2 regions of the Hydrogenophaga defluvii genome follow, and region 1 is predicted to be linked to the other one. Evidence: riboswitches for the same ligand, from Rfam matches in the RefSeq annotation. Region 1 holds a riboswitch; the other holds the start of a gene.
The links. Region 1 has a riboswitch for cyclic di-GMP ahead of ACFQU0_RS11555 (hypothetical protein). Riboswitches for the same ligand answer to the same signal wherever they lie in the genome.
Positions count from the first base shown of each region.

Region 2: linked by a shared signal. The riboswitch ahead of ACFQU0_RS17980 (hypothetical protein) and the one ahead of ACFQU0_RS11555 (hypothetical protein) in region 1 are both predicted to bind cyclic di-GMP.

Region 1 is NZ_JBHTBZ010000027.1:2,770-19,709, reverse strand. Features, by position in the region: gene ACFQU0_RS11560 (hypothetical protein) at 162-623, opposite strand; cyclic di-GMP riboswitch class I at 866-959, shown strand; gene ACFQU0_RS11555 (hypothetical protein) at 1,162-2,397, shown strand; gene ACFQU0_RS11550 (hypothetical protein) at 2,669-3,115, opposite strand; gene ACFQU0_RS11545 (DUF1643 domain-containing protein) at 3,164-3,697, opposite strand; gene ACFQU0_RS11540 (head GIN domain-containing protein) at 3,710-4,399, opposite strand; gene ACFQU0_RS11535 (hypothetical protein) at 4,490-5,584, opposite strand; gene ygiD (4,5-DOPA-extradiol-dioxygenase) at 5,748-6,659, shown strand; gene ACFQU0_RS11525 (hypothetical protein) at 6,808-7,125, shown strand; gene ACFQU0_RS11520 (hypothetical protein) at 7,182-7,859, shown strand; gene ACFQU0_RS11515 (hypothetical protein) at 7,962-8,408, shown strand; gene ACFQU0_RS11510 (hypothetical protein) at 8,455-9,192, opposite strand; gene ACFQU0_RS11505 (YkgJ family cysteine cluster protein) at 9,943-10,617, opposite strand; gene ACFQU0_RS11500 (AAA family ATPase) at 10,614-12,260, opposite strand; gene ACFQU0_RS11495 (hypothetical protein) at 12,527-14,785, shown strand; gene ACFQU0_RS11490 (helix-turn-helix transcriptional regulator) at 14,878-15,405, shown strand; gene ACFQU0_RS11485 (hypothetical protein) at 15,452-16,069, opposite strand; gene ACFQU0_RS11480 (hypothetical protein) at 16,083-16,340, shown strand; gene ACFQU0_RS11475 (hypothetical protein) at 16,513-16,940, shown strand, end outside.
Region 2 is NZ_JBHTBZ010000062.1:23,004-27,178, reverse strand. Features, by position in the region: gene ACFQU0_RS17990 (hypothetical protein) at 1-332, opposite strand, end outside; gene ACFQU0_RS17985 (helix-turn-helix domain-containing protein) at 1,067-1,378, opposite strand; cyclic di-GMP riboswitch class I at 1,518-1,612, shown strand; gene ACFQU0_RS17980 (hypothetical protein) at 1,707-2,048, shown strand; gene ACFQU0_RS17975 (hypothetical protein) at 2,045-2,332, shown strand; gene ACFQU0_RS17970 (hypothetical protein) at 2,384-2,758, shown strand; gene ACFQU0_RS17965 (hypothetical protein) at 2,822-3,289, shown strand; gene ACFQU0_RS17960 (hypothetical protein) at 3,286-3,693, shown strand; gene ACFQU0_RS17955 (hypothetical protein) at 3,711-3,995, shown strand; gene ACFQU0_RS17950 (hypothetical protein) at 4,018-4,175, shown strand, end outside.

The DNA of each region.
Region 1 (16,940 bases):
GCGCTAAAGTATGGATATCCATCCAGTTATTTTGCACTGACTGGAGCTAAGTGGATACCCCTTACATCCGTACAGTGTAAGGGGCTGCTGGGCCCTGCGGACGTCGAATCGGGGTTGGAATTGGGGCTTGGTGCGCTTTGTTGCCCCGAAGATCACCCTGCTCAAAGCTCGTGCCGGTGGTCGATCCACCAGGCGGCTTTCTTCTGCTTCTTGTGCTCCGAGTCGGGGAAGTGCTTGAGATGGGCAGTGCGCAATGAAGTCGCCCAGTCGATCTGTCGTGGGGTGCCGATGAGGACCGGAAGCCCGGTGGCAGCGGCCTGAGACAAATCCCGTTGCATCCGCTGGCGCCCCTCGGCGCGCACGGCCTCTGCGCGCTCGAATGCCTCCCTGGCGGTTTTGCCGGTGCTGTCCCGGCATTTCCAGAGCGTGGCGGTGCAGAAAGAGGTCACCAGCTCCTGCGGCGTGTTCCCAAGATCCAGCAAATGCTCAATTGTCCCCAGAGAAACGGGCGCGTATTCGGCCAACGCCTGAAGGCCATGCGTAGGGTCAATCTGTCTGGCCTCTTTGAGGCGGCGTGATTGGATTTCATTGAGAACTGAACGCGAAATCTCTTTGTCAGCCATAGACACTCCAAACGAGCAACGGGCAATCACCTGCCGGTGGGCCGTATGCCAGTGTATCCAGCAGGCGCCGGGGACGGAATGCGGGCCTCAGAACAGGAATTCAAGGGAAAACGCCCCTCTTTTGTCAGTGCGAAGCACTCTGGAATTCGAACCACGTATCCGGCGCGCGAGTATTTGGAAATCGTGGAACATCATGTAATCCAAATCGTAATTTGGAGGTGAAATGCCTGATAAAATGGCCATCAAATCATCGGCATACCCGCGCGAAAGGCGGGGTCGCAAAGCCTCCGGTCTACCATTCCTCTGACCAGGAATCACGATAGCGGGGCTGCACACGGCGCGAAACGGACACCACGGTCTGGCAAATGCGCTGCTGTTGCGAGTTGTGGGCCTGTTGCGCTCTACGACTCCAAATCGACCTCCTGATTGCGCGTCTATTCCGGTGTGAATACAGGCCAGAAGCCCCCCTGCTCTCTCGCATCGAGCGCAGAGGCACCTTGCCGAATGGTTTCAACCAAAGAGCGGAAAGCGCCAACCCATGCAGAAACTCAAACGCAGCCTGAAGCTTGCTGCCTTGCCCTTGTTCCTCGCGGCCTCGACCGCCAATGCCGCTGGCTCTACGGGCGATATCACAAACCAGACGGACCTCACCACGGGCATAGCCGAAATCATCCTGCCCAACATCACGCCCAACGATGCCGGGGAAGGTGTTCGCAAGGCAATCTCTCAGTTCGGGATACCCGCGACCCTGAGCTACCGACCCATCGCCAACACCACACCCGCGCGCCCCGGCCAGCCTTCGACCATGCAAGTTGAAGTCCTGGGCACACCCGCAAGAGCGTATGTGTGCGATGGGGGCTTTGCCGAATTGCGCAAGCGCCCCGCCGCGACAGCCAACGCCTTCATTCAGGTGGCAGAAGGCACGCAGGTGTGCCTCTACAACTTCAAGGCAGGCGTGAAGGCCTATGTGGTCTTCAATCGCATCGTGCGCTCCCAGTCCCTGACCGCTGGGCTATTCAAGGGGATCACGACCGCCATTCAGGGCAAAGACGAAGACCGCATCGCCAAGGAACTGAAGTGGAGCATTGACGAAATCAAGAAGGTCTACCCCGGCGCGCTCATCCAACGCATATCCATTCCCGGCAAGCCTGTTGAGGAACCCGACATGGAGGCGGTGGCCAAGATACTGCCCGCCGAAGTGTCTCCTGCTGCTGCCGCGATGACTGCGGTGGCCACCGCAGTCCCTGCCACTCAGGTGGCGCTGGTGGCCCAGGCTCCCGCAGGCTCCGTCCAGGCAAAAGTCAACGCCCGCAAAGACCTCAACGCCATGGGGCTGCCGTACCACTCGGCGGAACAGTTTCACCAGGCTGTCTCCCGAAAAGATGATGTGGCGGTAGGCCTCTTCCTTGCGGGCGGCGGGGTTGATCCGAGCACCGCAGATGCCAGCGGCGTGAGTGCACTGGCTGTGGCCGAACGCATTGGTGCACACGACATTCTGGTCATGTTCAAGAACCACGACACCATGAAGACCCCGCCTGCGGCGCCTGTTGTTTCGGCGGCTGCGGCCACGCCATCTGCAGTGCCCGCGCAGGCAAGCGCACAAGGCCAGCCCCTGCCCGACATTCCTGCCGAAATCAAGGTACAAATCGACCAGCAGATCGACGCCATGCCGTTGACCCCAGAGCAAAAGGAAGCGCAACGCAGGGCGCAGTACCTCAGCGTTCAAAAATTGCTGCGCTCTGTCGATTCGATCAAAGCATCAACCAATCAGTAAGCCCCAAAACTGAATTGCGAACTGGACCGTGACAGGGTACTCAAGCCTCAGGCACGCCTCCTGATGGCATCGAACTCGCCAGGCCCTGGACTACCAGGGGAATTGCCCATGGGCTGAGGTGCTGACCGTCATCACGGCAAGCACTCAAGCCAACCTCGGCTCCCAAACCGCCATCAATGCGCTGAACGTAGCCGCCGAAATCATCAACACCGAGCAAGCGCCAAGCCTGCTCAACTGAAGACGGGCCCAGAGGCCCCAGTGCGCACGTTGATCACCCCTTCGGTGCACGCGCAACCCAGGCAATTGCGCTGTACACCGCCATCGGGACCACTACCCCAATCGCAAGCAAGTGCAAAAGGACCAGGAGCTGCCTCTTCGGCAACTCCTGAGAATCCTGCTCAGAAAGGCTGCTGTAGTGCTCTCTGATCAGGTCCCTTTGGGCGCGGTATTTCTCAACTGCCTGTTTGCTGCACCCCGCAAGTATGTCCTGACCAACATTCCCACCAGACTGGATTTCACACTGTCGCTTTGCATCATCCAGTTCGCGTCGCGCGCCCTCAAACTCTTCGGCCTGATTTGCAGACAGCCTGACGTCTATAGATCCTTGAGTTGGAAAGTCTTGCCACAAGTAGTAAGTGCAAAGCCCGAACCACGAAAGAGACGCCAAAACGGCAATGCGTTGCCACCGATTGAATTGCTTCATCGTCAAATTCTGCACTCGATCTCCTGAAAGGAACTGCAAAAAAGCACCATTGAAGAATCAACTTCAGGCGTTGCTCGTGGGGGCTTCATAGGGCATCAGGCGGCACGATGCCGACAGCATAAGCGGGTGACCCGGTAAACCATGCTTAGTCTGGGCCAGGCAGTTGATGACCCGCCCTGCGGCACTGATCATCTGCAGCACCTCACCTGCGCGATCAATCCTCCGTGCACGGTCCCCCCAAGCAACACAGACCGCTCCAGCGCCCTGCATGGCGTCGTGGATGTGCCTGTCGTTGTCGGGCCCAACAGGGTAGCCTGCAGCCTTCAAATCGAGTGGGTTCGTAGCCCTGAATGCAAACAGATTGACAACCTCGATGCCATCGTAGTGATGGTCCTGTGCAAAGCGGATGCAGCGGCGTACCGTGGGGTCATCCTGAGAGCTGTCAGCAGTGCTCGGATTGAGCATCACGAAAAGCAGGTAAGCCCCCGGCCCCCAACGCCTCCAGAGCCTGTAGCGGTACTGGCCGCATTCGCTCAAGAGCGCGCCGGCATCCAACGAGGCTCCTTCAATGGATTGCTGAACCGGTTGCAGCAGCACGAAAAAAGACAGTCAACCCCGAAACGAAACGTCACCACTGCCGTTTACCCGACTGTCTCGTACCTTCGGATTCCCGCTGATGATCATGTCGCCCGAGCCGTTGAGCAAAACCTTGGCTTCGTCTGTGGCATACGCGTGCACATTGCCTGAACCAGAGAGCTTGACATTGAGTGTGCGAGCCAACAGCTTATGCATCTCAATGTCACCGGAACCTGTCAATTTCAGGACCAAGTTTTCCACACACCCAGAGGCAGCTACATCCCCCGAACCTGACAACTTGACACACAAATCGGTCTGATCCAAACCGCTCAGTGAAACACTACCGGAACCAGTCAGTTCAACATCAACGGTCTGCGGCATCGAGACTCGAACCAACATCGTCTTGGTGGACATGATCGAGATACCGCTCTTGATGCCAATCACCAAGGTTGAGCCTGACACCTCGGTCAGCATGTAGTCCACCAGGTTGTCTTCGGCGCAAACTTCAATCGAACACACCGGACCTCTGGTTACCTGCACCTGCGCGACTCCCTTGATTTCTAGAGAGTCAAACGTGCCTACCACTGGTCTGATTTGGGTAATCAAGTTGCCACTGCCTTGCACAGAGTTCCCCATGCCCTCGATGCGAACACTTCTGCCGTCGATCATGATGCTGCCAATCTGGACAGAGCCATCACCACAAGAAAACTGGTTGATCTTCATATCAGTCATCAATAAAAAAGTGAGCGCGCCGGATCATGGAACCGACAGCCAAACCAACTGCATGAGTGTATGGATGCACTCCCCCGACATTCAGGCCCTCTTCAACGCCAGCTCAAGTGCGTTGGCCAGCTCATGGTTGCCGCTCTCAATGGCCTTGCGCAACTCGGCCACCAACACCTCTTTGCTCTCCGGGCTGGCAGAACTCAAGCTCTGCCGCGTCATTTCACGCACGGTCTCATCCATGATCGCGGATCGCACCTTGCGAAGCTCATTGGCCTGATGCAGCTTGTTGACGGCTCCTGTGGCGGCACTGGCGACGACTTCAGCCTTCTCGCGCGCCATGGCATTGGCGCGAGCATAGTTCCTGCGCACAAAGCGCCAGATCGCATACAGAATCAGCAAACCCAACGCGAAGATACTGCCATAAAGAATCAGCGCGATTTGTGCCTTACGCTTGTCAGCGACATACCTTTCTTCTGCGTGCTTGGCGTTTTCGGTTAGGGCAAAAGAGAGCAGCTCATTGAATTTGGCAAGCTCGATGTGTTGCGCGCCATTGGCAAAATTCAATTTCAACGCATCACCTTTGAGTGCGCTGTCAAAAAGAGACTCAGCGGACACGCCACTGGCATTGTCCAACTTCCAATTGGACTTTTCGAATTTAAGAACTTTTGCAGCAACATCTGACCAGGGCCCTGCGTCTTCGGCGACCACCTTCAGGTAATACGGGTTCGACCACATTTCGCGATTCATCCGCTCCCCACGTGATCGCATCGCTTCTTCAATCGCATCTAAATAACGGACTTTGTTGAAGGTAGCAAACAAAGAGCGATCACAGTCCGTACCGCGAGGCCAAAACACACCCTCGAACAAATGGGAATAACGAACAGAGCAGGAATGGGTGGCGACGATATCGATGGTGGGGCCAACTCGCCAAGCCGCTCCGTATTTGAAGGTGGGGACCAAATCTGGATCGGACCATTGTTGTGGATAATCCAATAAATAATTGCTAAAACCACCTTCGACCAAGGAAACCTGCCTCACTGCATCCGTGGAAGCCTTGGAGACGGCTGTAATCTCCAACGCTCGACGCTCACTGGCTTTTGTAGGGCCGACAAGCATGCAGGCAAAAGAGAAAAACAGCAAGAATACCCGGACGAGTGTGTTGAATCTGGTCATTTGCTCCATTATGTCAGGACTTGTGAGGCCCGAGCACTGAGCCGCATACCTGCGAAAAACAAGGAAAATACGCGCGTTTAAATCTAAATGGGCGCATTTCCTTGCGAGGAAGGAACACGGCAACTACAGTGAGAGTCATGCTGGGAACAGCCACAAAGCCCAACCTATCCCCATGACGATTGCCCACCCCCGCCGCCGCATCCTCGGCGCATCCGCCCTGGCCCTGTTGAGCGCGCTGCAGCACAAGCTCGCTGCAGCCGCACCAGCACAGACGCCAGCACAGGCCAACACTCCAGGCTCGATGCCGGTCTTGATGATCGGCCACGGGAGCCCAATGAACGCTCTGCGCAACAACCCGTTTACCAAGACACTGACCCAGTGGGGCAAGGACTTGCCACGCCCCAAAGCGATTTTGGTGGTCTCCGCACACTGGCTCACCCCCGGCAGCATCATGGTGCAATCCTCGGTCAAGCCCCCCACCATCCATGACTTCAGTGGCTTCCCCGCTGAGCTGCACGCAATGCAGTACCCAGCCAAGGGCGCCCCTGAATTCGCCACCAAAGCCGCTGGGCTGCTCCAGAGCGCGGGCGCACAGGCCAGCGCTACACAGCAATGGGGCTTCGATCATGGAACATGGACCGTCCTCAAGTGGCTGTACCCCGGCGCTGATGTGCCGGTGTTTCAGGTCTCCATAGACTACGACAAGCCTGGTCGGTTTCACTACCTGGTGGGCAAGGAACTGGCCGCACTGCGCAAGCAAGGCGTGCTGATCGTGGGCAGCGGCAACATCGTGCACAACCTGCGCGCAACCGACCGGGAGTTTCCAGAAGGCCTTGCTGCCAGCCAGAGCTGGGCCCGCGACTTCGATGAATTCGCAAAGCATGCCCTGAACACACGAAACGATGGGGCTTTGATAGACTTTCATCTGCAGGGCTCAGCCGCACGAATGGCGGTACCCACACCAGATCATTACTGGCCGCTGCTGTACGCGCTGGGTGCTGCGAAAGAGGACGAAAAGCCCCGGCACGTCTTTGAAGGCTTTCACAGCGGCACACTGTCCATGCGCTGCCTTCAGTGGGGCTAAAGCCAGACCTGTGCTGGTCATGGCTGCTTATAACGAGTCAGGTCTAAAAGCAGGCCCATTACTTGTAAGAAGATCAATGCAATTCAACGCCAGCACCTGGATCTGTACGCGAAGAACGCAACCTAACTGAATTAGAAGGAAACAAGACGTGCTCCACGACTTCGCAATGGTAGGTGGTATTCTAATAAAGTACGGCATCATCTTGTTCATCATCTTTTTCTCGATTGCTCTCCTATCGAGTTTCGTCACCACCTTCCTTCGGGAGCCAAGCACAGTCGCCAAGTTGATATTCGTGACCGCCACCCCTTACGCGCTTGCGTTCTCGGTTCCGTATTTCATCCTGCATCATTGGTTCGGAATGCCGTTCTGGCTGAACACAATCGCGGGGCTGGCAATCTACGCGTTCACACACGGCTACCTTGAAAAGCGCATTGACGTCCGATTCAAGGACGAACGTGGCGAATGAAATCATGCGCTCGTGGCACCGCTCATAGCGCCCTCCTGATTCACAAGGATGCAACCATGGAAAAGCCCCCAGCTCTGGCGCACGTGAAGGCCATCATCATGAGAGCCTGTACGGCTGCAATCCTCTTTTCCGCAGGTGGCTTGAGCAGTCATTTACACGCACAGAATCTGGTGCGATGCACCGCGCCTGATGGGCGAACCTCCTACCAGCACGAGTGCCAGCCTGGGCATAAGGCCACCGGCATGTTCGGGCGCGAGCTTCGACCGCCTGAGCCTGCGAAAAAGAAAGCGGGCGACCCCAACATTGAATGGCACACAGAACCAAGGCGAACCTCCAAGCTGATTGAACCCTTCAAGTACAAGTTGCCTGGGCACGTCACGGATGCTGAGGGCGAAGTGACCGCAAGTTGCTACTGGCGAGGAAGAATCACAGGGGCAGGCCGCTACTGCGGTGACAGCCATGCCGACCTCACGCGCGTAAGGCAAGGGTCTGACTACGGCGGCTCCGATTTCTTTGTGTGCAAAGACGGAACCGCCTGCAATGTTGAGCGTGTCTGCGGCAGCAGCGGGCCGGGGTCGGATCATGGATTGGTGCGCATGGATTTCATGGGCCCTCACATGAAGAAAACCGACGCCTATTGGGACGTTTTGCGAAAGTTTGAGCAGGCCGTCAAAGCGTGCAGCGCATTTCTCCCCACTGTGGGGGAGGCAGCGCGACAGACCTACAGGCCTTGAGGGGCAGCTCCCCATCTGCCACTGGCCCGCGAGGCCATGGCGTCGCCTCCCTGCACCAGCCACTGTTGTTGCGCGCTCGCAAATGGGCTAGAAACTACTCCAATGACCGAACCACGAAGCAAGGCCTTTGAAGCGGCAGAAATCTCGGACACCATTGCCCTGCTGGAGCAATGCGCGGCATACCTCAAACGCATGCCCCCGGTGGCCGTGACGCTGGGATTGATCCGCGACATTGAAAACCATCTGGCCCAGCCTGAGACGATCACGGCCCAGCGATTGGCCAGCGTCAACGCAAAGGAGCTTGAACTCAGGCACGAGGTCCGCACCGCGCGCAAGTTCTCCCCCTCCGGCGCACCCCTCTTGGATGTTGAAGTCCACGGCAATCACGTGCGTGTGAGTGCTCACGAAGCCTATCTGCGTGAAGGCATCGACCCTGAAAAACGAAGCGCCCAGGCCCAGTCAATGCTGGACATGCTCGCCTCGGGCGTGGAGTTTGAGTTGAAGGTCGATGAAAAGGCCAGCGCACAGCGCAGGTGGGGCGAGCCCTGAAGGCGTGGCCTGGGGCTTTGAACTGCCTGATGCAGAACCAACGCCCTCAGGGTCTCCCACCCAAGTACGCAAGCACATCAGCCCACATGCCAGTTCGGATATCGGACATGGGCCCGCCCTGAAGTTGTGAGCGCAGGTATTCAATCGCGCCAAAGATGGCACCCTGCACCTCGTAGCCTCCGACCTCCAGATTCGCGCGCCCCACCACTGGCGGCAAAGCTTCTTCCCAGCCCTCGAAGCTGGGCCATGGGGTGATGAATTGACGCCCGTCCAGATGCTCGACCCGTACCCAGCCCGTGCCGTCGCGCAGTTTGTAGGCCGCGACCCCGGTTCGGGGCTTCATCCAGGCCCAAGGAAATCTCGGGCGCGTGGGCAAGGGGCGACCGCCCGCGTGCGCCCATGGGGCTACAGGAGCCGGTGCAATGCTGGGGGCTGGTGCCAGGGCTCTGGATCGCTCCAAGGCGCTTTGCTGGGCCTCACGCAGCCGAGCAAGCCGCAGCGCTGCGGCCTGGCGTGCCTGTTCTTCTTGAGCCTCAAAGCGCGCCAGCAAGGCCTCGGTGTTTTCCTGCAGCATCTGCCGCTCTTCGGGGCTCAGAAGCTTGCCGCCCCCTCCCCCGTATTGGGCCTGCCCCAGCGCCAACAAGCCCCCAAAGCGCTTTTGAAAACAGGTGGAGCCCAGCACCAGAAGCTCGCCGCCGTCCCTGACGATGTGAATGGCCCTGTAGACCGATTTCTGGCACCCCGGCTGCGCGCACCGCACGCGCTCAGAGGCATCGACCTCCACGATGGCCAAAAGCCGCGCCCCCGCGCTGGGCTTAGCTCCAGGGCCCGCGTTCATGACTCGTCGTCCATGTCATCGTGTGAAGGGTAGGAGCCGAACTGGCCATGATCCCGGAAAGAGTGCCCCCAGTACCTCTTGGCATCCAGGCGCCGCTCCTGGCTGGCACTGTCTGGGCTCGGCGTGTCCTTTTCTACAGCGGTGGAGGCACGGCTTGGCGTAGCGCGGTTGTGCTTGGCGCTGTTTTGCTCCAGTGACCTCGGGGCTTGGAGATCCAATGCGTAGAACGCCTTGAGCCCGTGAGACCCAATGACATGCGACCTCAGTTGCGTGATATTTGGAAACGTTGCCTTGCACTTGGGACATTTCAATTCGGGGCTCACGCGAGGCCCTGATCTCTTCGGCGGCTTCTTCGGCGACGAACCCGCACGCGCAAGGATCGGGGCCAGCAAAATCGTTTTGATTTTGTTGGTCTTGTTCCCAGAGGATTGGACAACTTTTTTGCGTGGTTTAGGCCCGTGTTCCTGTTGAATGTGCGCCAACAAGCCCGAAACGTATGCCCCACACTCACGACATTGGGTGAGCCCTGAGCCTGGCGATGGCTTCACACGAGAGCCCAGGTAAGCCCCTTGCGTTGATTCCTCGGATGACTTGACCCCGTACATGCCCGTTCCCCAGCATCGAAAGCAGTTGGGATTGTCTCCACCACAGGGACAGGGCATCGAACCGAGTGACATGGCTATTGGGCCTCAGGTTTCAAGTTGGAGCGCGGGATACAAACCAGTTGCGGATATCGTCATAGTCCTGGTGCCCGCCCAGGATGGCCACCGCAGCCACCGAATGGTCCAGGGTGTTCATGTAGGGCACTTCGGGGGCGCTGCCCTCAATGAGCTGGCACAGCAAGTCATCCTCATCCATGTTGAGCAACTGCCTGCATGTCAAGGGGCGGCTGTCGTAGATGCTGCAGGCCTGATCGCGCAAGAAGGGGCACGGCTTTCCGAAGGTCTCCTTTGCAGCGCCCGTGGCATCCCCCTGAGAGGCGTTGTGCATCGTGTACTTGCCTGCCTTGGGATTGAGGGCGACACCGGTCTCTTTGGCGATCACCTGAGCCTCGGCGCGCGAGACAAGGACGGCAATGTGGCAGCAATGCGAGCACCCCTGTCTGCAGGCTGCAAGCCCCCCGGCTGTCGCAGCCATGGCATCAGCGGCTTTTCGAAGCCAGAAAATGCGCTTTGAGCCGCTGGCGGCGCGTGCTGCTTGCTCCACGAGCCTTCCCTCAGCGGCGCGGCTTTTACCGGCCAGCGCCTGCATCTTGTGTTCGACCCGCTCTTTGAGCCCCACCCAGCGTTCTTGGATGCGCTGCAGGTTCTCCGTTGTTGCCGCAAGCACGCGGTACTGCTCCCCTGCCTTGGGTGCCACCAGGTTGCTCACGCGGCCGTTTCCTGCATCTTGATCGCGCGAAACATCGCGCAGCGCCGGAAGGTGGCCAGCGTGAGCGGCTCCTTGTGCGCCACCGCCACCCGCAAAGCCAGCCGCAGGAGCATCTTGGTGTCGCGCGGCGCAATCTCGGGGAAAAGTTCGACCAACTCAGCGATCAGCTCGTCACTGAGAGGGGCTTGGTACTGGGTGGCCATGACGCGCCAGATCGCAGCCGCATCCTTGGGGCCTGGCGGGTCGTAGTTGATGATGGCCGCGCAGCGCGAAATGATGGCCTCATCGATCTGGTCTGAACGATTGGTGGTCATGAACAGCAGGCCGTCGAAGTATTCGAGGGTGCGCAGGAACTCGGCCACGATGGCGTTTTGCTCGATGTTGTTGCCGCGCTGGACCACGAACACATCGGCCTCATCCAGAAGAAGCACGCAGTCCCAGCGCTTACCCCGCTGGAAGATGGTCCGCAGGTTCTTCTCAATGTCCTGGGCCGTGGTGCCCAAAGCCCCGGAATGGATGGAATACAGGGGCTTGTCGATCAGCTCGGCATACACCTCGGCCGTCAAGGTCTTGCCCACGCCGGGAATGCCCTTGCACAGGATCACGTTGCCAGCACTCTTGCCCTCAATGAAGTCATTGACGAAGGCGTTCAGGTCCGTGGTGAGAACGTCCAGCAAATCCCGGTGCGTAGGCGGCAGGATCAGCTTTTCGCGCAGCGTCTTGTCGTACTGGTAGGGGGTCAGGTTGTCCGCATTCACCCAGAAAAACTCATGGGCGCTCAGATCAAAGACCTTCACCAGCGGGTGCTCGGGAATCGGCCCCACGCCCATGGCGCCATCGTCCGTGTCAGGTGCGGCATCAAACAGCGATGACTCGACATAGCGCTGGGCCGTGCCGTAGTCTTTGGACTCAAGATCGTGAATCACGCGCCGCCCCGTCAACTCCACGTTTCGACGGTGGTAGTGGTCTTCCTCGTACTGGTAGACAACACCGCTGACACGAAACTGCTGGGCGAAGGCACCTTGTGTGACCTTGCGGTGCCGATCCAAGGATTCCATGTGCGCATCGCGAAGCGCCTGCGTTTCCTTGTACAGGCCTTGGTCAGCCAAGATATCGGCCACGCGGCGCCTGGCCACGTCTTGCGGAGAGAACGTGTGCACACTCCCGTAGACGGAAATGCCCCCCTTGATGTTGCCGTCCCGGTTGAAGCCGTAGCTGGTGGTGCGAATGCGAACCGTGGGGGTGGGCTGACCACGGCCATGGGACTTGCCATCATCGAAACTGATGCTCGTCACAAGCTCGGGGTACATCTTGCCGTCGCGCCCCTCGACATAAATCCAGCCGTCGATGAGGCTGGACTTCAAGAAGGCCTCGACAACCCCCTGGAACGCTTTGAAGTTGGGCACCGGCTTGCCGAAGTCCCCCGCCCTGGCCTGCGCGATGGACTCGACCGCACGAACAGCCTTGGCGTCACCCACTGCGGTGGCAGCGGCGATCAGGTCCCCCAGAGCCTGCGTGTCAAGCTGGCTCGCATCAATCCGAATTTCACGATCATCACGCAGGACCTTCGCATAGTCGCGTGCCTTCTCAAACGAAGGGTTCACAGTTGCTGCGATGAGTTCGGTGGATACGGTAAGGGACATTCGGTTTCCGATTCTTGCGCTCAGTTTAGGCCTTAAAAGCCACGCATACCGCCACGCATACAGCCGCGAAAGACCGCCTGAACCCGGACAGCGTGCGGCGGGAGCCGGTGTCGCGGGGCGGGCAGGCCAGGCGTCGGCACGCTCGGCAAGGTATGGCTAAATTGTAGCCCCTTTGGTTGCTCAAGTGTACGTTTTATTAAACTGTTTCCCTCAAATGGTGGATATACCGATACACTCGGCGTCAAGATTTGAAGGCAAAGGCTCGCATGTTTGAGAGAGAAGACTGGACCCTGTTTCGCAACATCGGCACCCTCGGGCAAAAGGCGGGCGTGCCGGTGCGCCAACTGGCAAGCCTTGTCGCCAAAGAGCTGACCGACAACGCGCTGGACGCGGGCGCCAACGTCACGGTGCGCTACGAATCGGGCTGGGTGCTCATTGAGGACGATGGCCCCGGCCTGCCCTGCGATCCTGGGGCTTTGGCGCGACTTTTCTCGATCCGCCGCCCCCTGACCTCATCCAAGCTCGTGCGGGTGCCCTTGCGGGGGGCTTTGGGCAATGGGCTGCGGGTGGTGACGGGCGCCGTGCTGGCCTCGGGCGGCAAGCTCTACGTGGAGACCCATGACAGGCGCTTTCACCTAAGCCCCAAGGATGACGGGACCACAGGTGTGAGCAGCGAGCCATGCGAGAGGCCCACGGGAACCCTTGTGGCGGTCAAGCTGGGCCCAAGCGTGCCAGTGGACCCCAAAGACGTCCTGACCTGGGCGACACAAGCCATCGAGCTGGCCCCGCACGGCAAGTCCTACCGGGGCAAAACCTCCCCATGGTGGTACGACAGCGAAAGCTTCTTTGAAATGCTCCAGGCCGCAGGTGCCAGACCCCTGTGCGATGTGCTCGTGCAGTTCAGGGATGTGAGCGTGAGCACCGCCCACCATTTCGGTCAAGGCTTGGCCGCGAACGCGATGAGCCGCGCGGACAGCAACCATCTGCTGCAGGCGCTGCGCGAGGTGTCCGAGCAGCCCAAACCGGGCATCCTGGGCAAACTCGGCGATGTGTTCCAAGACTTCGCCCACGCGCATGAGGGCGGCGTCATCGAAATCCTGGGAACAGGCATGCCCGCCCAGATGCCCTACAGCATTGATGCCTACGTCGCTCATGGGGAAGACGATGAAGGCGACACGTGCTCGTTTTTCGTCAACCGCACCCCCATCACCGGTCAGATGAGCGTGCAGCGCCAGAAGTCGCACGAGCTGGGCATCATCGGCTGCGGTCTTCGCCACCTGGTGGACGTGGGCCGCAAGCCAATCTCCCTGATCTGCAACATCACGACGCCCTACATGCCCATCACCACCGATGGCAAAGAGCCCGATCTGCATCGCTACCTCCAGCCCCTGTACCTGGCCATCACCAAAGCCGCGAAGAAGGCCAAGCGCCAGTCGGCGCAAGTCAATGGAAGGCGACAGACCCAGCGAGAGGTGATCGAGGGCAATCTGCGGGGCGCCATCGACAAGGCCAGCGGCAACAACCGATACAGGTACTCACTGCGCCAGCTCTTCTACGCCGTGCGCCCCTTCATGCTGGACGCGTTCGGGAAGGAGCCCGACTACAACTACTTCGCGCAAGTCATCACCGACATAGAGGCCGCTGCCGGGGAAGACTTGCCGGGGCTTTACCGTGATGCGCGCGGCATCATCTACCACCCGCACACCGGGCAGGAGATACCTCTTGGCACCCTGAACGTGGAGAAGTACGACCGCCCCGAATGGACGTTCAACAAGGTGCTGTATTCGGAGAAGGAAGGCTTCTTCAGCATCCTCAAGGACACAGGTTGGCCCGAACGCAACGACTGCGCCCTGCTCACCAGCAAGGGGTTTGCCTCGCGCGCGGCGCGGGACGTGATCGACTTGATGGGGCAGACCCAAGAAGAAATCTACTTCTTCTGCATCCACGATGCCGACGCCTCGGGCACGCTCATCTACCAGGCCCTGACCGAAGCCACACGCGCACGCGGCGCGCGCAAGGTGCACGTCATCAACCTGGGGCTTGACCCGTGGGAAGCCGTGGACATGGATCTGCAGGTGGAGAGGTTTCGAGCTGAAAACGCCAGCTCCAAACGCGGTGAGCGCCGTCTGCCGGTGGCCGACTACGTGCCCCAGCAATGGGAAGAGTGGCTGCAGAGCCAGCGTGTGGAACTCAACGCCATGTCCTCCCCCCAGTTCATTGAGTGGCTGGACGGCAAGTTTGAGCAGTATTCCGACAAGGTGGTACCGCCCTCCCCTGTCCTGAGTGACGCCTTTGGCCAGGCCACCCAAGCCTCGGTCAAGCGCATGCTGGCGGCAAGGATCTTGGAGGAAGCCGGGTTTGACCAGAAGGTGGAAGCACTCGTGAGAGAGGCCCGCACGCAAGCGACTGCCCTGGACCTCAATCAAATCGTGCGCCAGGGCCTCAAAACGGCGCCACAGGCACGCTGGGACCATCCCCTTGAGGTGCAGGCAGATGCGCTCGCCAGACACGTCCTGCGGGGCTGACGTGCACCCCAGCAGCCCCTGCTCCCTGCGCCTGATTGCCGGCCTATGATCCAGAGCGCTTTGGAACCGGCCCGCCTCACCACGGCCCCCGCATGAAAACGACGATGAACAAGGTCAAGAAGAACGACACCCAGACCCTGCAGCAGCAGATCACGGCCCTCACCGCCCGTGTGGAAAGCCTGGAGGCGGCGCTCGGCCGCATGTACATCAACGCCCAGGCGCCAGGGGATGACGCGGCGCGCAGCACCCAACCCCGTGCGCCAGCCACTGCCCAAGCCAACGCTGAGCGGGAAATCCTGCTCATGAAGCTCGACGGGCTCACCCTGAAGCGCAATCAGATTTTCACGGCCACCCTCGGGGGCTTGAGCTATGACGAGATCGCCAATCTGATGCAAATCAGCGTGAGCACCGTCAAGATCCAGTTCAAGCACGCCCTGGACAAGATGGGCATTGCAAGTCGTCAGGTTTTGCTGACCAACCACCCGCACATGCTCGACCCCATTGGGGATGCCGAGTACCGCAAGCGCTTTGGCGTCTCCAAGCGATGGTGGCCCGTCAATACACAAGCCCCAAAGCCCAGACCACGGCAGGCCGCAGATCGCGGCAAATCAAGTTCGTAGACAGCCTCACGGCCGTCCTGGTGCCCCTCTTGTGGGAAGATGCGTTTTAACGGAGATTCCAGTTACAGCGTGCTGTATCAGCCTCATCCCACGGCTTGAACAACGGATTGAGTTCTGGCTTGAAGGGGGTAAGGCCGGGGTAGTTCCCAATTCCGCATGCCTCATCCTCATTGAGCCAAAGTTCGGGATGCTGGTCGATGAAGACCCTCAAGCCGTCCACCGTCTTCGAGCAACACGCATACAGCAAGCGCATCCTGCCAAGACCGGTGTGCCGGTTTGGCCTCTCTGCAGCAAGCCTGTACGCCTTGCACATCCTCTCCAAGAGCTTCAAGCCATTGTGTTTGGTGCTTCCGAAGTTGTCCCCCAGCTTGGAGTCGGCCTGCTGGCGCATCCAATGAAGGCCTTCGATGTAATACCGTATGTCCCACTTCTGGGCACCGGGCACAGCCATCACGATGTTGGTCACTGCAAAAAGCACGTACTTCGCCTGACCGGACTTGATGAAACGGGTTTTGCGGGCCAATTCTTCAATGGAGACCGGGTTGATCTCTGGTCTGAAACCTGGCCTCGCCCCGCTTGAGGTGCGCCTGCGCAATCGTGGTTGCTTTTCGGCTGTATGTTCGGTGGTGTGGGTGGCGTGTTGGGCGGCTTCGCTGTTGAGCATGGGTTGAACTGCCTTGAAAAAACTGGTCGATCCAGCCGCTCAAGTTTGGTTGTTCGCTATGCCCAAAAGGGGTCTGAAAAGCACTGAAAAACCGCGCCATTCAAGGGCGCAACGGCCAAGCCCCGGCGCCGGCATCCATGGGCTTGTGTCCTTGATGCAACGCTCTGTGCCCCAAGTGCAAAAAAACTCTGAAATTGACGAGCGGCACTTCGGTGGTGTTTACGACTTTGAATCCGAAACTTTGCCCCCCGCGCCGCGCCAGCCCGCATAAATCCTCATGGGGTGTTTACGACTTTATTTGCAAAGCCAAGGCAGCAAGGGTTAACCCTGGTTTTGCCTGCGAAAGTGGATCGGTTTTCGAAAAGCGGTCCACCCTTGCAGCCGTCTGCTTTTCTGGCTACCTTGGGTGCTCGAAGACCAACCAAAAAACACGTACCTGCGACATGCTCTACACCCTGCAAGACGCCCCAGCAGCCATCGACTTCACAAACGCCTTCTGGCGCACCCTGGTGGACGCCGATCCGGGGATTCAGGCTCCTGCACCTGACACCGTTGGCTCGGCCCGTGGCGACCGGTTCCACCTTCAGTGGTGGACAAGCCCCGATGGACAACACTTCGCAGCCCAAGTGCTCGACACCCAGCAGCCCAGCCTGTGGGAAGCCTTTGCCATACCCGCGCCCTCGGGCGCCACGGTGGCGGGCAAGCGCATTTGTTGGAGCGATGCCGGGGAAGGCGCAATGGAGGCGATCTGGAGGGCCGTTGTCGGTGCAAACGAGCTTCCCACCCTGGGCCATACCCGCCATCCCAGCTTCGTTGACATAGTTGCCGCTGGTACGAACCCGGCAGGTGTCTCGCTTGTGCGCGATGCACA
Region 2 (4,175 bases), on a different contig from region 1:
ATGGCCTCCAGTTCATCCACTGAGAGCACCAACATGCAATCGGCCAGCCCGCCTTGGAGCTTCTCTTCACTCAAAAAGCGCGGGTCACGAAATGGCGTCATCCAAACACCAACGCACAGGATCGCCGCGACCACGATGATCATGTGAATTTCATTGATCCCATCCGTGAAGGCCAGCAGCTCCGGGCGAACAATGCCCAGAATCAACAGGCCAGCAATGGCCCCTCCAAGAATGCACACCACGTTCATTCGCTGGGCCTGCAGCAGGGTGTGGCGATGCAACGCACGCGCGGCGCGCGCGGTGACAAGGGCTGGGCGATCAGAGTTGGGCATTGAAGCAATTTCCGTTGTGTTGGTGGAGTGTGGAGGGAAAGAACAGTCGCGGGTCCGTCACGGCCTCAAGGTAGCCGTTCTGCAGGCAGTCCACGTAGTCCTCGACCAGGGAAAGCACTTCCTGGCCTGATTCTGGGCTCGGCCGCCCTTCAAACGGGTCATCGTCCTGCAGATCGGGGCAGAAGACCTCGTACCAGCCACCCCCCTCCACTGTCTCGATGACGATGCCGTGCTTGCGCGCGAGGGCTTTTGCCTTGGCCAGGGCCTGGGCGTTGCGCCGGGTCTCTGCGCCACGGTATCGACGGGGGCCTGCTGCGGCAGCTCGTCCACCACAAAACACGCCTCCACCACTTCATGAGGGTGCGGCAGATCTTCGAGGGGGACCACGCGCTGGCTCAGAGAACACTGGTACCTGTCGCCCAGCAGCGTGCCGTAGTGCCGACCAAACACAATGATGACGTGCCTGTCGGCGAACAGATCGGCATGGCGCCGCATCCACTGCGCAGCACTCACAAGCCCCTGCCCCTCGACCCTGAAGTCACGGTACCTCAGGCCGCACCCAGCGCGTTTGAAGGCGTCCAACAGGTGCCGTTCGCTGACACCCTTGATACTGCGATGGCCGCTGAAGACACGGATGATCCGCGCAGCATGGTCCGTGCTGATGCCCAGCACCGTCGCCATGGCCGTTGGGCCGCAATAGGCGTTCTTGCCGGTGATGGGGTGAAGTCGTGGCGTCATGCGTCGTTCGGCGCCCAGCCCGTCTTGCCACCGAGGACCATGCGCTCCACATCGGAGACCACGGTCCGCTGCGCCTGTGGGGGCGCTGCCAGCGACTGGGCGGCGTCCTTGGGCAGCAGCACAAGCTCAAGCCCCAACTCGGAGGCAAGCGCCATCGCGTTGGTGAGCCTGGGCGCACTTTCCCCAGACAGGATCTGGCGAACCGCCTGAGAGGTAAGCCCCGTGCGCTGCGCCAACGCGTTGGCGGTCAGCTTGCGGGTTTTCTTGGCATCGTTCAGAGCAGAGGCGAACTCAGCAAGGGAGCGCATGGTAAGTAAACTGGTGTTTCCCGAAGAAAAGAATCTTTGTCATTGTAGTTGTCCAGCCAACAAGAGCAATAGTTTTCCTTTGTTTTTCGATAAAACGCCACCAAACCAAAGCAAGGGAAGGCTTTCACATATACTAGAGTTGAAACATTGGCATACCTGACCGAAAGGCAGGGACGCAAAGCCACAGACCCTCAGACAAGCGCACGCGCTTGACCGGGTAGCTGGGTTGCCTGACCTCCACCGGTCAGATTGGAGTCGTTGCGTCTCTCCCCGTGTCATGTGCCAGTGGGTCATCCCACCTTGTGCACCACACTCACGGACCGATTCCATGACAAAAGCGCTCCACATCGGCGTCTCCACCCTTCTCCTGGCAGTCTGCGCCACCCTGGCTGGTTGCAACCTCCAACAGGCTGCGCAGGCCGCTGCAGCGCCAGCGCAACCCACCATCGACCAAACCAACCTCTGCGAGGTCAAGGCCTGGCAGCATGACGTGGTGGCGCAGGCCTGCAAACCGGGTGAAAAAGTGGTCTTCCTGCCCGACTCTTGGGGGAACGAGCAACTGCCGGTGATTTTTGCGGCCGTCAACTGCGACATGCGTTTCGCGGTCACGATCACCAAAGGGGCTGTGACCTGCATCTACACCCCGATCACACCGAAGAAGGCGCCATGAGTCGCTCCATGCGTGGGGCACTGCGGGTGCTGCGCTACGCACTCTGGCCTGCCCTGCTGATCCTGCCCTTCCTGCTGTTTGCGCGGGGGGTGGACCTTGCCAAGGCAGCGGGCTGCACCCTTGGCGAAACCTGCATGTCAAGCGCTGACCTGGTGGCGTACATGTATGTCGCCGCTGCTGTGCTCATGTGGCTGGGTCTGGCGCTCTTCCTGACGGTGTACGTCACATGGAAGGCATGGCAGGTGGTGTGCGGGCGAACTCCCAACAAACCTCATGGTGAATAGCGCTGAGACCAACCGCATCAGAAAACCGCTCACATCAACATTCACGTGTCTATGAAAAGAATCATCTACATCGCCCTGTACCTGTTCTGCCTCGCCCTGGGCCCAGTTATTTCCATTTTTGGTCTGCTGACGCAGATGCACGCCTTCACAGCTTTCGGCGTGGTTTGGTTTGTGGTGCTGATTGGAATGTTGATTTCCAGCTTTTCCAGGGCCAAGGAATTCCAGGCGACCATGGCCAAGTACAAGCAAATGAGCTACGACTGGTACAAGGCAACTCACCCGACTCACGTGCACGGCAACGGGGTTTCATGCCACTCCTGTGGCGGTCGGCGCATCAACGTGCGTTCCTTGCGGGAGCACACGTATACACGCGCGCACTTCTGCACCCAGTGCGGAACCACCCTCTACTACTCCCCTGAAACCTGATGCCGACCCCGCCCCGGCGCGAACCGCTGGGGCTTTCTCAGCGCGTAGCCGCGCCATCCTGACATGACCGCCTTCACGATCAAAGACGTTGTTGCCTCCGCCAAGAACATTGAAACGATTCTTGGCGCAAGATTTGGTGCGACAGGGCGCGGCCTCTATGAGAAAACCGCGAGCGTCACCCCTGCCCTTCCTGATCGACTGGTCAAGCGCATCCGCTATGTCGCGACATTGCGCAACAAAGCGATGCACGAGGACGGCTTCGAGATAAACGACCTCGCCGCGTATGTTGCCGACTGCCAGGCCATCGCCGCCGAGCTGGAACAGATCCACACAAGCAGACAACACATGGGCCAGAGGGCCCCTGCTGCAGCCCCCACCGCCTCCGTTGGAAACACGCTTCGCCGTGGTGCACTCATGGCCTGCGCCGTGTGTGGGCTCATCGCAATGATCGGCCTCAGTGCCGCGACGCTCATGGCCTACCTTGAGACGTCCAACGCCACACGCTCTACACAAGGGAGCGCCAAGCAATGAAATTCCGCAAGTTCTTTCCCGCCTCAGAGGCGCCCTGGTCAGAATCCCGACTGGTCAGGATGTGGGGCAAGATTTTGATTGCCGGTCTGGTCTGCAAAGTTTTGTCGGCACTCATCCCCAGTGAGTCATGGCGACTGGCTGTCTTTTATGGCGGTACGGCCGTGTTGGCAGTGGGAATGGTGCTGGCGCTGGTTGGCGCAATTTCCTTCCTTCGCCTCGTGATTGCGGCCAGCGCCCTCCACTCGGTCATCTGCATGGGCCTGGGCGCCTCGATCTGGTATTTCGCATTGAGTTGGCACAGCCTCTGGTTCACCGTGCCTGGCGCGTTGTTACTGGGGCTTGGGATTCTCGAAACGTGGAATCGCGCTTTCGATAGTGAAAGCCCCTTTCTGCAGCCCTTCTGAGCCGGGGCTCGTTCAAGATGATTCTGAAATTGACGCCTGCCGGTGAGCAGGCCATTTGGTCCTGGGTGTGTTCGATTGCCAAAAACGCTGAGGCGCTGAACCGCCAGGTGTGGCTGGCCACCGCCCGCAAACAGGTCAACCTGACCGGCAAAGGCTTGGACGGGAAGCACCGCATCTGGCTCAGCGGTGCCGAATCCGAGAGCGGGCACCTGCATGCACTGATCCTGCAGCCTGGGTGGTTCCACGTCCTGCCCAAGCCGGTGCACACTGCGCTGAACAATTCAGGTCTGCTGGTCTTTTGATGTGAACTGAGGCAGCAACAAAATGCTAATCGATCAGACGAACAACGCCCTGCCAATCTGGGTGGTTTACGACAACCCGGTGGATTTTCCAGGGCGGTTTGTTGCGCGCAAGTGGCTCAACGACACCCCGACAGCGGAAACACTTCAAAGCTCGACCCTCGAAGAGCTTCGCAGCCGACT